DNA from 4 places in the Streptomyces sp. NPDC001068 genome. Region 1 is predicted to be linked to each of the others. Evidence: riboswitches for the same ligand, from Rfam matches in the RefSeq annotation. Region 1 holds a riboswitch; each other region holds the start of a gene.

What was found. Region 1 has a riboswitch for cyclic di-AMP ahead of ACFY3I_RS37625 (transglycosylase family protein). Riboswitches for the same ligand answer to the same signal wherever they lie in the genome.
Region 2: another riboswitch for cyclic di-AMP. It lies ahead of ACFY3I_RS33650 (C40 family peptidase); the one in region 1 lies ahead of ACFY3I_RS37625 (transglycosylase family protein).
Region 3: another riboswitch for cyclic di-AMP. It lies ahead of ACFY3I_RS28440 (NlpC/P60 family protein); the one in region 1 lies ahead of ACFY3I_RS37625 (transglycosylase family protein).
Region 4: another riboswitch for cyclic di-AMP. It lies ahead of ACFY3I_RS24665 (M23 family metallopeptidase); the one in region 1 lies ahead of ACFY3I_RS37625 (transglycosylase family protein).

The regions. Positions count from the first base shown of each region.
Region 1 is NZ_JBIAYD010000017.1:38,784-42,437, forward strand. Features, by position in the region: gene ACFY3I_RS37615 (cytochrome P450) at 1-273, shown strand, start outside; gene ACFY3I_RS37620 (transglycosylase family protein) at 460-1,467, shown strand; cyclic di-AMP (ydaO/yuaA leader) riboswitch at 1,667-1,838, shown strand; gene ACFY3I_RS37625 (transglycosylase family protein) at 1,842-2,516, shown strand; gene eno (phosphopyruvate hydratase) at 2,849-3,654, shown strand, end outside.
Region 2 is NZ_JBIAYD010000013.1:190,298-193,951, reverse strand. Features, by position in the region: gene ACFY3I_RS33660 (ATP-dependent Clp protease proteolytic subunit) at 126-761, shown strand; gene ACFY3I_RS33655 (hypothetical protein) at 769-1,077, shown strand; cyclic di-AMP (ydaO/yuaA leader) riboswitch at 1,409-1,622, shown strand; gene ACFY3I_RS33650 (C40 family peptidase) at 1,626-2,099, shown strand; gene ACFY3I_RS33645 (ATP-binding protein) at 2,143-2,601, opposite strand; gene ACFY3I_RS33640 (helix-turn-helix domain-containing protein) at 2,814-3,654, shown strand, end outside.
Region 3 is NZ_JBIAYD010000010.1:351,495-355,148, reverse strand. Features, by position in the region: gene pcrA (DNA helicase PcrA) at 1-1,110, opposite strand, end outside; cyclic di-AMP (ydaO/yuaA leader) riboswitch at 1,432-1,601, shown strand; gene ACFY3I_RS28440 (NlpC/P60 family protein) at 1,610-2,755, shown strand; gene ACFY3I_RS28435 (hypothetical protein) at 2,986-3,339, opposite strand.
Region 4 is NZ_JBIAYD010000008.1:457,569-461,222, forward strand. Features, by position in the region: tRNA gene ACFY3I_RS24655 (tRNA-Met) at 1-21, shown strand, start outside; gene ACFY3I_RS24660 (PP2C family protein-serine/threonine phosphatase) at 216-1,310, shown strand; cyclic di-AMP (ydaO/yuaA leader) riboswitch at 1,579-1,739, shown strand; gene ACFY3I_RS24665 (M23 family metallopeptidase) at 1,747-2,781, shown strand; gene ACFY3I_RS24670 (aldo/keto reductase) at 3,023-3,654, shown strand, end outside.

The DNA of each region.
Region 1 (3,654 bases):
GCCGCGGACCGGGACCCGGAGCGGTTCGGCGAGCCGGACACGCTCGATCTGGCACGGCGGGACAATCCGCATCTCGGGTACGGCCACGGCATCCACTACTGCCTCGGCGCCCCGCTCGCCCGCCTGGAGGGCCAGAGCGCGCTGGGCACCCTCCTCACCCGTCTCCCCGACCTCCAACTGGCGGTTGGCGAGGGTGAGTTGCGCTGGCGTGGCGGGCTCATCATGCGCGGCCTGCGCACGCTTCCCGTGACGTTCACCCCCGGCGCGCGATGAGCCCGCCGGCGCGGCCGGCCCCTCCCACGGGGCAAAGATGACGAGCGTTCAACTATGTGATCTTCACGTGATCTGCGCGGCACTAACTTGTGACAAGTGATCGTCTGCCTATACGTTCACCCATCAGTGCGGCGCGCCGGCAGGACCCGTCGCGCCGGTCACCGCTGTCGCTCGAAAGGTCTCCGCATGCTCTCCGGGAACGGTCGTCACCGTCGCCCCCGTCAGGCTCCGGCTCTCCTCGTCGCGGCCGGCGTGACCGGCTCGGCCATCGCCATTCCGCTCCTCGGCGCGGCGAGCGCCAGCGCGGCCGACGGAAACACCTGGGACCGGGTGGCCGAATGCGAGAGCGGCGGCTCCTGGAGCATGGACGCGGGCACCGGCTACTACGGCGGCCTGCAGATGTCCCAGGAGGACTGGGACCACTACGGCGGCCAGGAGTACGCCGGCACGCCGGACCAGGCGAGCCGTTCGCAGCAGATCGCCGTCGCCGAGAAGATCCTCGCCGACCAGGGCACCAAGCCCTGGCGGACCTGTGCCCTGCTCGCCGGGCTGTCCTCGGACGACGCCTCGGTGAACGTCGACACGGGCCTCGACGGATCGGACGACGTGTCCGGCTCCTCCGATTCCTCCTCGGGACTGTCGAATTCGACCACTTCGTCCGGTTCGTTGGACTCCGGCTCCTCCGGCTCCTCCAGCACCTCGGACGACAGCTCGGGTGACACGGACTCCGGCTCCGCCACCCCGTCTCCGAGCGCGAGCGACGACTCCGGCAAGGACTCCGCCGCGGGTTCCACGAAGAAGGACAAGTCGGAATCCAAGGCGTCTGATACCGCAAAGGCCAGCGAGAGCCCCGTAGTGCCCGAATCCGACGACTCGGACAATTCGTGGCAGACGGGCAGCTCTTGGGATCTGGTCGACACCGGAGCCGTCACCGGCGGCGGCAAGCACCGCGGCACCTCGGCGGACGAAAACGTGACAAACGGTCAGAGTGCCGCCTCCGCCGGCCGGCATGCCTCGCCGGGTGCGGGCACGTACACCGTCCGGGACGGCGACACGCTCGCCTCCATCGCCGACTCCCTTGGCCTGGACGGCGGGTGGCGCGCGCTGTATGCCGCCAACAAGGCGGACATCGGTGCCGACGCGGATGACATCGCCCCCGGTCAGACCCTGAAACTCAGTGGCGAAACGGACTGATGGCGACAGGGGCGGACCCCTCAACTCGCCCTGCTTGGACGGTAAATGTCCGATTTGGGGAAAGTGTGGGATGAGTCTCAGAAGCCCTGATCATCTTTGAAATTCACCTGATCGCCTGTTTACGGTCGAGGCCGCTCGTCACCACGAGCCCCGGCCGCCGCAACGCCGAGTCCTGCCAGTGGCCACCCGGGAACAGTCGTCGCGTCAAGCGCCGTAGGCAGGAGCGGGGGACCCAAGGTAGGTGCCGGGACCGGTGGTTGAGACCGCCGTGTCCGGCTCGGGGTGAAGCCGCGCACCGTGAGGTGCGCGGCCGGGCAACTCATTCGGCCCGAACCCGACAGCTCACCTCGCAGGCGTCGGTGAGGGGATCCTCCATGCTGTTTTCCGGCAAGGGCAAGCACCGTCGTCCGTCCATGGCCACCCGTGCCGCCGCGCTCGCCGGCGTCACCGGTGTCGCCATCGCCGCTCCGCTGATGGCCTCGGGCACCGCCTCCGCCGCCACCGCCTCCGAGTGGGACGCCGTCGCCCAGTGCGAGTCCGGTGGCAACTGGGCCATCAACACCGGCAACGGCTACTTCGGCGGGCTGCAGTTCTCCGCCTCCACCTGGGCCGCGTACGGCGGCACGCAGTACGCCGCGCAGGCCAACCAGGCGAGCAAGGCGCAGCAGATCGAGATCGCCGAGAAGGTCCTCGCCGCGCAGGGCAAGGGTGCCTGGCCGGTCTGCGGCACGGGTCTGTCCGGCGCCTCCACCGGGGGCTCCGGCTCCAGCGGCTCGTCGAGCAGCGGCACCGCCACCCGCTCGAGCGACACCCGGACCGCCTCCCGCTCCGCCGAGCGTCCGGCCGCCAAGAAGACGGTCACCACCCCGACCGGCAAGAAGGTCAAGAAGGGCGACGGCGAGTACAAGGTCGTCAAGGGCGACTCGCTCAGCACGATCGCCGTGAAGCACAAGGTCAAGGGCGGCTGGCAGGCGCTGTTCAAGCTGAACAAGGACATCGTCGACGACGCCGACTTCATCTACCCGGGCCAGCAGCTGCACCTGAAGTAGAACCCGGCTGCACCGCAGCCCCCGCGCAACCGTGGCCCGTCCGGCGGGAGCCACGTGAGGACCACCCCCGTCCCCCCACGGAACCCCGCTCCGGTGCGTTTTCCCCCGTACGCACCGGAGCGGGGTTCCTCTTCGTGACCCGCTCTTCTTCCGTTCTTCATCGGACCCCCCTTTGTTCCGCACATGAACAATGAGTACCGTCTGTGTGTCCACGGGCCGGTCGGTCGGCCGGCTGACGGGCCCGGGGCGGATAGGCTCTAGTCGCAAGGCTGAGCAAGGGCCGACAAGGCCCGCGTGCGCCCGCACAACCAGCGTCACATCCCAAGAAGGAGATGCTCGTGCCGTCCATCGACGTCGTCGTAGCCCGGGAAATCCTGGACTCCCGAGGCAACCCCACGGTCGAGGTCGAGGTCGGCCTCGACGACGGCAGCACGGGTCGTGCCGCCGTTCCCTCCGGCGCCTCCACCGGCGCCTTCGAGGCCATCGAGCTCCGTGACGGCGACCCCAACCGCTACCTCGGCAAGGGCGTCGAGAAGGCCGTGCTCGCCGTGATCGAGCAGATCGGCCCGGAGCTCGTCGGCTACGACGCCACCGAGCAGCGCCTGATCGACCAGGCCATGTTCGACCTGGACGCCACCGACAACAAGGGCTCGCTCGGCGCCAACGCCATCCTCGGCGTCTCCCTCGCCGTCGCGCACGCCGCCTCCGAGGCCAGCGACCTGCCGCTGTTCCGCTACCTGGGCGGCCCCAACGCGCACCTGCTGCCCGTGCCGATGATGAACATCCTCAACGGCGGCTCGCACGCGGACTCCAACGTGGACATCCAGGAGTTCATGATCGCCCCGATCGGCGCGGAGTCCTTCTCCGAGGCGCTGCGCTGGGGCGCCGAGGTCTACCACACCCTGAAGAAGGTCCTGAAGAACAAGGGCCTGTCCACCGGTCTCGGCGACGAGGGCGGCTTCGCCCCGAACCTGGAGTCCAACCGCGCCGCGCTCGACCTCATCCTGGAGGCGATCAAGCAGGCCGGTTACGTCCCCGGTGAGCAGATCGCGCTCGCGCTCGACGTCGCCGCGTCCGAGTTCTACAAGGACGGCAAGTACGAGTTCGAGGGCAAGTCCCGCTCGGCCGCCGAGATGAC
Region 2 (3,654 bases), on a different contig from region 1:
CAGCACATCTTGTTCGGCGACAGCGGAATCCCGGCTCGACACCCTCCCAGCGTTCTGTACATCCTGTACGTTCCTTACCGAGAGTTCGGCCGCTGAGACAGCTCAGCCGCGAGGAGGGGTACGCCATGACCCGACCGTCCGCCCGCTACGTCCTGCCCGAGTTCACCGAACGCACCCCCGCCGGGCAGCGCACCCTGGATCCGTACGCGAAGCTGCTGGAGGAGCGGATCGTCTTTCTCGGCACACCCGTCGACGAGACCTCCGCCAACGACGTGACGGCGCAGTTCATGCACCTGGAGCACGCCTCGCCGGACCGGGACATCTCGCTGTACATCAACTCCCCGGGCGGCTCGTTCAGCGCGATGACCGCGATCTACGACACCGTCGGGTACGTCACCTGCGACGTGGAGACGATCTGCCTGGGCCAGGCCGGGGCGTCGGCCGCGGTGCTGCTCGCGGCGGGCACCCCGGGCAAACGGTCCATGCTGCCGGGCGCGCGGATCGTGCTCCGGCAGCCGTCGCTGCCGGAACCGGTACAGGGCCGGCCGAGTGATCTGGCCATCCAGGTGGCGGAGTTGGAGCGGACCCGAGCGCTGCTGGAGGAGATGCTCGTCCGGCACACCGGGCGTACCGCCGCCCAGGTCCACCGGGATCTGGAGCGGGACCTCGTACTGGACGCGCCGGCCGCGCTGGCGTACGGGCTGGTGGACCGCGTCGTGCCCAGCCGCAGGAGCATGCTCGGCCTGCCGGACGCGGGGTGAGCGCCCGATGCCGCTGCCGGAGCTGCCACCGCTGCCCGCGCTGACCCGGGCCGAGGGCGAGCTGATCGACCGCTACCTGGACGTCGTCGACCTGCTGGGCCGGATCAACCCGGCACAGAACGAGGACACCTATCGTGGGCTGCGCGCCGCGCAGGCGCTGGTGCGCGCGGCGGCAGAGCTGCGCGACGCGCTCGCCCTGATGCACGGGCGGGGCGAGTCGGAGCTCCACGGGGACACGCTGGCACGCGCTTTGCGGGTGCTCGACGGTGAGCGCCGGACCGCGCGCGTCGTACTCCCGCCCGACTGCGTACGGTGAGGCCCGCCGAAGTCCGGTGCACCACGTCCACCGGCCGACGGGGCCGGAGTTGAAACGACCCAAAGGGGTTACGGCTGTTCGGCGGAGCGTGGCGTGGTTTTACCTGACCGACGAGACCGCTCAGGATGCGCGCGAGAGAGCGCCCGCGAGGGGCTGCGCCGCAGGTCCGGGGCTACGCAGGCCAGTTGACGAATATTCGAACACACCCCTGTCCACCCGAACGGGTGGGTGGTGAGTAACCCCACAAATAACCGGTTCCGTTGGGATTTTCGGACACACGTAGGTGAAGATCCCTGTCTGACGACAAGCCCCCGCCACAGCGGCGGGGCGATCCGGGCGGACGCCGAGTCCTGCCGCCGCCCGGATGACCGGTCGACGGAAGTGGATCGGCAGGAGTGGAGGACCCGAGCACGACGGGTCGCCGGCACGGTCGAAGTCCGACCGGACCGCGCAGCCCTTGGGGTGAAGCCGTGGAAACACGGCCGGGCAACTTCGCCAGCCCGAATCCGACAGGTCATCCTTCACAGGCGGCTGACGAAGGGTTGCGCATGACTGCGCTCAATCGTGTCCCGTCGCTGATGGCACGGGCCGGCACGGCCTCGGCACTCACCATCGCCGCCGTGGGCGGCTCCATCGTGATCCCCGGTGTCGCCTCCGACGCCTCGGCCGCCACGATGGCGACGAAGGCACTTCAGGTCGCGGCCTCGAAGAAGGGCTCGCCCTACAGGTGGGGTGCCACCGGACCGAACCGGTTCGACTGCTCCGGGCTCACGCTGTACTCGTTCAAGAAGGCGGGCAAGAAGCTCCCGCGTACGGCGGCCCAGCAGTACAACAAGACCCGTCACATCTCGGCCGGCAACCGCAAGGCCGGGGACCTGGTCTTCTTCCACTCGGGCTCCAGCGTGTACCACGTCGGCATCTACGCCGGGAAGGGAAAGATCTGGCACGCCCCGAAGACCGGGGACGTGGTGAAGCTCCAGAAGATCTGGACGCGCAGCGTCTGGTACGGCCGGGTCAGCTGACCCGCCCGGAACCACCCCGCGGCCGGCCGGCAGGAACTCAGGGCTACGGTTCCTGTTGGCCGGCCGCGGTGACCGTGCCGGCCGGGACGGCCCAGGGCAGCTCGATGAAGACGGTCTTCCCGCCCTCCCGGGTGGGACGCACCCGGAGCCTGCCACCGCACTCCGCGGTGAGCCAGCGGATGATGACCATGCCGCGCCCGTTGTCCTGCTGGACCGCGGCCGGGAGTCTCTTGGGGAAGCGCGGGTGGCTGTCCGTGACGCCGATGCGCAGCCGTTCGTCACGGTCGAGGACGAGGTCCACCGTGAAGGTGGGGGACTGCCCGAAGGTGTGCTGCACCGCGTTGGTGGCGAGCTCGGAGACGATGAGGCGGATGGTGTCCGCGGTCTCCGTCCGGGGTGACAGCCCCCATTCCGCGAGGGTGCCAAGCGCGTAGGAACGGGCCGTGGACACCGAGGCGGGATCGCTCGGCAGAGTGATGGATGCTTCCAGGTGGTCTGCCATGGCGACGTCGTCCCTTTCCCACGGGACCGTGGTCCGACACGGTGCGGATGGTTCGAGTACGGTCCCGGACTGGTGCTTCTTCGCCAGACTGCCATTACCGGGGCGGCCAGGGGAGCGATCCACCAAGATATGCATATATCTGTCGCTCGATGCGGTGAACTCTGCGACCTCAGAGCGTATTTGGGTGACCCGGAAGGAGTAAGGAGTAGCCCATGCAGAACGGTCCCGCGGTGCGCCGCCGGAAACTCGGCGCCGAGCTGCGCACACTGCGCACCGGCGCCGGCCTCACGAGCGGCGAGGCCGCCCGCCTGGTGGGCTGGCATCAGTCGAAGGTGAGCCGGATCGAAACCGGCGCCAGTGGTGTGAAACCGGCCGATGTGCGGTTACTCCTCGACGCCTACGGTGTGGCCGAGGAACAACTGCGCGAGTTGCTGCTGGTGTTGGCGGGGTCGGAGGACACCGCCGGGCGGCACCACTGGTGGCACGCCTATCGCGGGGTCCTGCCGCCCACCTATCGCGATTTCATCAGCCTGGAGTCGCAGGCCCGCGCCATGCGCACGCTGGAGACCTCCGTCGTGCCGGGGCTGCTGCAGACCCCGGAGTACGCGCGCGCCGTGACCCGGGCGGCCGTCGACGGGCTCGACGACGAGGCGCTGGACGCCCTCGTGAAGGTGCGTCTGGCCAGGCAGGACGTGCTGCGAAACCATCCGCCGCTGGAGCTGAGCGCGGTGCTGGACGAGGCCGTGCTGCGCCGGGAGGTGGGCGGCCCGGGGGTGATGGCGCGTCAGCTGGAGCGGCTGGCGGCGGCGGCCCGGCTGCCCCAGGTACGGCTCCAGGTGCTGCCGTTCTCGGCCGGAGCGCATATCGGCATCACCGGGCCTTTCGTAATCTTCTCATTTCCGAGCACTTCTGATCTGGACGTGGTTGTTCTCGACCAGTTGACGAGTAGCCTCTACCTCGAACGGAAAGAAGACCTCCAGTCCTACACGGAGGCCTTCAACTCCCTTCAGATGCACGCCCTTTCACCCGAGGACTCGTTGGATTACATCGCCG
Region 3 (3,654 bases), on a different contig from region 1:
GGAGAGGATCGTCTGCGTGGAGCGGTAGTTCTGCTCCAGGAGGATCGTCGTCGCGTTCGGATAGTCCTCCTCGAACTGGAGGATGTTGCGGATCGTCGCGCCCCGGAAGGCGTAGATCGACTGGTCGGCGTCGCCGACCACGCACAGTTCGGCGGGCGGGAGGTCCTGCTCGCCCGGCGGTACGTCCTCCTCGTGCGCGCCGGTGCCGACCAGCTCGCGCACCAGGGCGTACTGGGCGTGGTTGGTGTCCTGGTACTCGTCGACCAGGACGTGCCGGAAGCGGCGCCGGTAGTGCTCGGCGACGTCCGGGAAGGCGCGCAGCAGGTTGACCGTCGTCATGATCAGGTCGTCGAAGTCGAGGGCGTTCGCCTCGCGCAGCCTCGACTGGTACATGGCGTAGGCCTGGGCGAGGGTCTTCTCGAAGCCGTCGCTCGCCCGGGCGGCGAAGTCCTCCTCGTCGACCAGCTCGTTCTTGAGGTTGCTGACCTGGGCGCTGAACGACTTCGGCGGGAAGCGCTTGGGGTCGAGGTCCAGGTCGCGGCAGACCAGCGCCATCAGCCGCTTGGAGTCGGCGGCGTCGTAGATGGAGAAGGAGGACGTGAAGCCGAGCTTCTTGCTCTCCCTGCGCAGGATCCGTACGCAGGCGCTGTGGAAGGTCATCACCCACATCGCGTTCGCGCGCGGGCCGACGAGCTGTTCGACGCGCTCCTTCATCTCGCCGGCGGCCTTGTTGGTGAAGGTGATCGCGAGGATCTGGCCCGGGTGCACCTGGCGCGCGCCCAGCAGGTGCGCGATGCGATGGGTGAGCACACGCGTCTTGCCGGAACCGGCGCCGGCCACGATCAGCAGCGGGGAGCCGGCGTGCACGACGGCAGCGCGCTGGTTCTCGTTCAGCCCCTCCAGGAGCGCGGCCGGGTCCAGGGCCGGGCGGGCGGCGCCGTCGCGGTAGTAGGCGTCGCGGTCCGGGGGCACGTCGAACCGCCCGCCGAACAGATCGTCCGGAACCGGCTCCGGCACGTGCTCGTCCTCGGGCGGCGGCGGGGGTTCCTCCTCGTGGCCCCGCGGGGGCTGGAGGCTCGCCAGGAAGCTGTCGTCAAAGAGGCTGCTCATCGCTCTCCGAGTCTAGGGCGCCCCACCGACAACCGGCCCCCACCCCGGAAACTCACCCCGGTCACCCACCAGAACCGCCCCCTCACGGGGAGCGATCACTCATCGTGAGCACGGACGCGCCCACCGACCGGGGTCCGGACCGCCCGAACCTCACTGGCATATCGGCGCGAACCTGCGCAAATCATCCCGCCCCGTCGATCCGCAACACCGAGGTCACGAAAATGTATCGGGCATATCGCACATCAAACTTCACATAGAGCACACGAGTTGGCTACCGTGCCGAGCAGGCCGTACGACCCCCACCGGCGAACCCGCCGGGCCGTACGTCCTCCGCCGAATCCAGGGTGCCACCGCGCATCCGGAACCGGGGACCCACCGACCCCGGGGTGAATCGGTCCCGACTCCCCTCCGGGGAACGGACCGTAGGGCAACCCTTCCGAACAACCGCCCGAACCCGACAGCTAACCCGGTAGGCGGAGCATGGAAGGAGTCGCCTCCGTTGGCGTCGCACCGCAAGTCGCGTCCGTCCGCAACGCGCGTAGCAGGCATACGCACCCCCGCCCTGGCCACCGCGGCCCTCACCTCCGTGGCGCTGCTCTCGCAGACGGCCAACGCCGCCCCCTCCGAGGACGGCAAGCCGAGCCTGGAGGAGGTCGAGAAGAAGGTCGACGCCCTCTACCGGCAGGCGGAGTCGGCGACCGAGAAGTACAACGCGGCCAAGGAGCGGACCGGCAAGCAGCGCAAGCAGGTCGACACCCTGCTCGACGACGTCGCCCGGCGCACGGACCGGCTCAACAGGGCACGTGAGGAACTGGGTTCCTTCGCCGCGGCCCAGTACCGGACCGGGGCCGCCGCACCGGACACCTCGACCTTCCTGCTCGCGGACAGCCCGCAGGACTACTTCGACCAGACGCAGCTGATGAACCGGCTGACCTCACGTCAGAAGGACGCGGTCGACGACTACACCACCCAGCAGACCGCGACGATGGCGAAGCGGCAGGAGGCCGCCAGGAGCCTGGAGACCCTCACCGACACCCAGGACGACCTCAAGACGGCCAAGACCACCGTCCAGAACAAGCTGGCGTCCGCGCGGAGGATGCTCTCCGACCTGACGGCCCAGGAGAAGGCGCGGCTGGCGGAGATCGAGAGGAAGAAGCAGGCGGAGGCGGCCCGCGAGGCGGCGGAGCTCGCGAAGCGGCAGGCGGCGGCCGAGCGGCAGGAGAGCTCGTCGTCCTCGGGATCGGCTTCCGGCGACTCCTCGTCGTCCTCGTCGTCTTCCTCGTACGGTACGAAGGCAGCCAAGGCGATCGCATTCGCCCGCGCGCAGATCGGCAAGCCGTACGTGTGGGGTGCCACCGGCCCCGGCTCCTACGACTGCTCCGGCCTCTCCCAGGCCGCCTGGAAGGCCGCGGGCGTCTCGCTGCCGCGCACCACCTACGACCAGGTGAACGCCGGCACCACCGTCTCCCTCGCCGACGCCCACCCCGGCGACCTGGTCTTCTTCTACGACGACGTCACCCACGTCGGCATCTACATCGGCGACGGCATGATGATCCACGCCCCCAAGCCCGGCGCCTACGTCCGGGAGGAGTCGATCTACTACGGCGGCGAGTCGATCATCCACAGCGTGGTGCGGCCGGCCTGAGAGAGCGGGCCGAGCGAGCGGGCTGGCTGGAGGCGCGGACCCGTGCGTGTTTCGTGCCGCACGCGCGTGTGCCCGGTTCGTTCGGCGGTCGCCGGTCCCCGGCATCGGCGTCACGTCCCGCATCCCACCTCTTCGCGCCTGGCGGGTGCGGTGTCCGCCGGCAGCCGGGGCCGCCGCGACGGCCACCGGCATCGCCGGGTCGCGCACCCGGAGCCCGTGCCGTCAGAGGGTCACGTCCACAGCACGGCGATGAAGATGTTCGCCATGGTCAGCGCACCGACCAGACCGAAGGCGCCCTTCTCCACCTTCTCGTCGTCCCGTTTCACGTAGACCAGTCCGAGGATCACGATCAGCAGCGCGAGCTTCACGCCGATCTTCACGGTGTTGACGTGGTGGTCGTCGGCCTCGTTGAGACCGACCAGGATCACGCCGGTCGCGAGCATGGTGAACGCGCCGTGCAGCATCCCGGGGACGAACCGGGCGGTGCCCTGGCCCATCGCCTTCATCTGGGTGAGGAAACCGCCGAGGAGCGCGGCGATGCCGATGATGTGCAGGCCGACGAAGAGATGGATGAGTACGCCCATGGCCCCGGAGCCTAATCAGCGTCCCCCGGGGCGCCGGGCACCGGCCCCTCCCTCGGCCACCCGCCGGGTGCCGGGCACGGCGTCGCGGAGGCGCACGGCTTCGCATATATGCACCCCATAGCACTCGGCGCATCCCGCACACCCCGGAACCGCCGCTTCGGTCATCCCGCCCCGAGAAGCCGACGGCTCCGGACCGGAATCCCGGTCACATACCGCCAGGTAACGATCCGGTCACACCAATTCCGAGCATCTCGTCACCGAGCCGACACGCCGCGGCCTAGCGTCCTCCCCCAGGTGACCGACTCCCCATCGCCG
Region 4 (3,654 bases), on a different contig from region 1:
GTTCAAATCCTGTCCCCGCTACTGAAGACCAGGGCCGGAATCCGAGAATCAGGATTCCGGCCCTGAGTCGTACGGCGGCGCGTGCCCGGTACGTGTCCGTCATCACACCCGTCCGTGCTCATCCGCCCGGCCCACAGCATTCGCCCCCGCCCGCTCGCAGCCGCAAATCTGGACGGACACGCTTCGGACACCCGGGACATGTGGGGAGTCGTTCGGTGGACCATGGACAGGCGCAGGAGGGCAGGTCCGCGACCGCTCGCACCCTGGCCCGGTTCCTGCCCGCCCTGCTGATCGTCTCCGGCGTCTGCTACGACAGGCTCACCCCGGTCGGGTACACGGCCGTCCCCTTCTTCACGGCGGCTCCGCTGATCGCCGCGCCCCTCGCGTCCCTGCGCACCACCGTCCTGACCGGAATCGCGTCCTTCCTCGCCACCTACGCCGTGCACGCCCGGTTCGGGTTCGGGCCGGACGCGGACGCCGTCACCGAGATGGTGACCGTGGCCACGGTCGCAGCCCTCGCGGCCGGCATCAACCGGATCGTCCGCCTCGGCGACCGGCGGCTCGCCTCCGCCCGCGAGGTCGCCGAGGCGGCGCAGCGGGCGGTGCTGCCCGAGCCCGCCGAGCGGATCGGCGGCTTCGAGATCGCCGCGCGCTACGAGGCGGCCCAGGAGGGCACCTTCATCGGCGGCGACCTGTACGCGGTCCAGGACACCCCCTTCGGCGTGCGGCTGGTCGTCGGCGACGTGCGCGGCAAGGGCATGGGCGCGGTCGCCGCGGTGGCGGTGGTCATCGGCGCGTTCCGGGAGGCCGCCGAGCAGGAGGTCACCCTGGAGGGGGTGGCGGGGCGGCTGGAGCGGGCGATGACCCGCGAGTGCGTCCGGCGTGGCGGAGTCGACGCGTACGAGGGGTTCACCACCGCCGTGCTCGCCGAACTCCCGCACGGGGACGGCACGGTCCGGATCGTCAACCGGGGACATCCGCCGCCCCTGCTGCTGCACGGTGACGGCGTGGTCTTCCCGGTGCGAGTGCCGGAGGCCGCGCTGCCGCTGGGGATGGGCGAGTTGGGGGACGGGCCGGACCGGGCCGCCGAGCACCCGTTCCCGAGCGGGGCCACGCTGCTGCTGCACACCGACGGCCTCTCCGAGGCGCGGGACGCGCGCGGCGTGTTCTACGACCCCGAGCGACGGCTGACCGGGCGGGCCCTCACCGCCCCCGGTCCGCTGCTGGCCCGGATCGCCGCCGAGGTGCGCCGGCACACCGGGGGCGGCATGACGGACGACATGGCGCTGCTCGCGGTGCGGCGGCCCTGAACGCGATCACGGGGCCGTACTGCGGATGGTCACCCACGGTGCGCGGACGGAAGCCGTCCGCATAACGTCTGAGTCACCATCAAAACTGCTGTGACTCCTGAGCTGTACAGAACACATGGTCAACTCGACCGTTTTTGACCGTTCGTAGCAGGTAAGTCCACGCCTTGAAAGCGTAATGATCAAGGAGAACGGCTTGGAATCTGATAGCCGGGTCTATTAACGTTCGATAACGCAGCGCGGTCGTCACAGCCGTCACCCGCGACGGCTCCGCGCGCACGCGCCGAATCCCGCAAGGGAACCGGGGAACCACCACCTTGGGGTGAATCGCACTAATACCACCGGGTAGAAATCGGTCGGTATACGCGCGTAGGAGACCTTCCTGCTCCGAACCCGTCAGCTAACCCGGTAGGCAGCGGAAGGAAAGGAGTGCGCCCGCGTGGCGTCCAACCGGCCTGCTCCGACAGCCCCGTTCGTGCCCAGCCAGCGTCAGCCCGAGGCCTACGGCCTCGGTGGACAGCGCACCGACGAGGGCCCCTGGGAGGAGTGGAACCCCACCGAGGAGTCCCTCGCCCCGGTACGCGGCCGGCACCGCGTCGCCAAGCAGCGCGGCGGAGGCCTCGCGCGGAGCTCCACGGTTCTCGGCGTCGGCGTCATCGCCGCCGTCGGCGCGGGCGGCATGGCCAGCGCCAACACCGGCAAGCCGCCGGTCTCCATCTCGCTGCCCGACCTGCCGTCCTCCGTCGACTCCCTGCTCGGCGACGACGGCGGCCACCAGGCGGCCCCCACCGCGCTCAGCAGCGTCACCACGGCGACCGCCACCGACGCCGACTCCTCCTCCGACGCCGGTGAGGCGCTGCGCAGCCGGATCATCGCCCAGGCCGAGCAGCAGCAGACCCAGATCGACGTGAAGGCCACCGCCAAGGCCGTCGCCGCCGCCGACAAGGCGGTCTCCGACGCGGAGGCGAAGGCGGAGAAGGCCGCGGCGACCCAGGCCGCCGACGCCAAGGAGAAGGCGCAGGCCGCCGAGAAGGCGCAGGCCGAGCAGAAGCGGCTCGCCGCGCTGGCCAAGCAGTACACGCTGCCGGTCGTCTCCTACACGATCACCGGCACCTTCGGCCAGGCCGGCTCCATGTGGGCCTCCGGCTACCACACCGGCCTCGACTTCGCCGCCCCCACCGGGACCCTGATCAAGGCCGTGCACAGCGGCACCGTCACGGAGGCCGGCTGGGCCGGCTCGTACGGCTACCGCACGATCCTCACCCTCGACGACGGCACCGAGCTGTGGTTCTGCCACCAGTCCTCGATCGGCGTCAAGGTCGGCCAGAAGGTCGCCACCGGTGACGTCATCGGGCGGGTCGGCGCCACCGGCAACGTCACCGGCCCGCACCTCCACCTGGAGGTCCACCCCGGCGGCCAGGCCACCGGCATCGACCCGATGACCTGGCTGCGCGGCAAGGGCCTGAACCCCTGACGGACCCCCACTGATCCCCGGCGGCCCTGACGACGACCCCCCGACGTCAGGGCTGCCGGTCCGGTGCGTCCGGGGGACGGTGTCCGGGACCGGGCGACGCCTTCCGCATTTGCGAGAACGCCTTCCGTCGCGACGCCTTCCGCTTTTACGAGAACGCCTTCCGCAGCGACGCCTTCCGCTTTTACGAGAACTTCGCGTTGTGGCGGCATCGGACCCCCGGCCGACGATGTTGAACTGAGGCATGACCTCTACTCCGGACTCCTCCGCCTCCCCCTCCGCTTCCCGCCCTCTGCGCAAGCTCGGTGCCTCCGACCTGGAGGTATTCCCGCTCTGCCTGGGCGGCAACGTCTTCGGCTGGACCGCCGACGAGGCCACGTCCTTCGCCGTCCTCGACGCGTACACGGCAGCGGGCGGCAACTTCGTGGACACCGCCGACTCTTACTCGGCCTGGATCGAGGGCCACCAGGGCGGCGAGTCCGAGACCGTCATCGGCAAGTGGGTCAAGGCGCGCGGCAACCGCTCGGACGTCGTCATCGCGACGAAGGTCAGCCAGCACCCCGACTACCCGGGTCTGTCGGGCGCCAACATCAAGGCCGCCGCGGACGCCTCACTGCGGCGCCTGGGGACCGACTACATCGACCTCTACTACACCCACTTCGACAAGCCCGAGATCCCGGTCGAGGAGATCGTCGGTGCCCTGGACGAACTGGTGCGCGCGGGCAAGGTCCGGCACATCGCCGCCTCCAACATCACCGCCGAGCGGCTCCAGGAGTCGCTGGACCTCTCCGACCGCGAGGGCCTCGCCCGGTACGTCGCCCTCCAGCCCCACTACAACCTCGTCTCCCGCGACACCTACGAGGGTCCCCTCCAGGA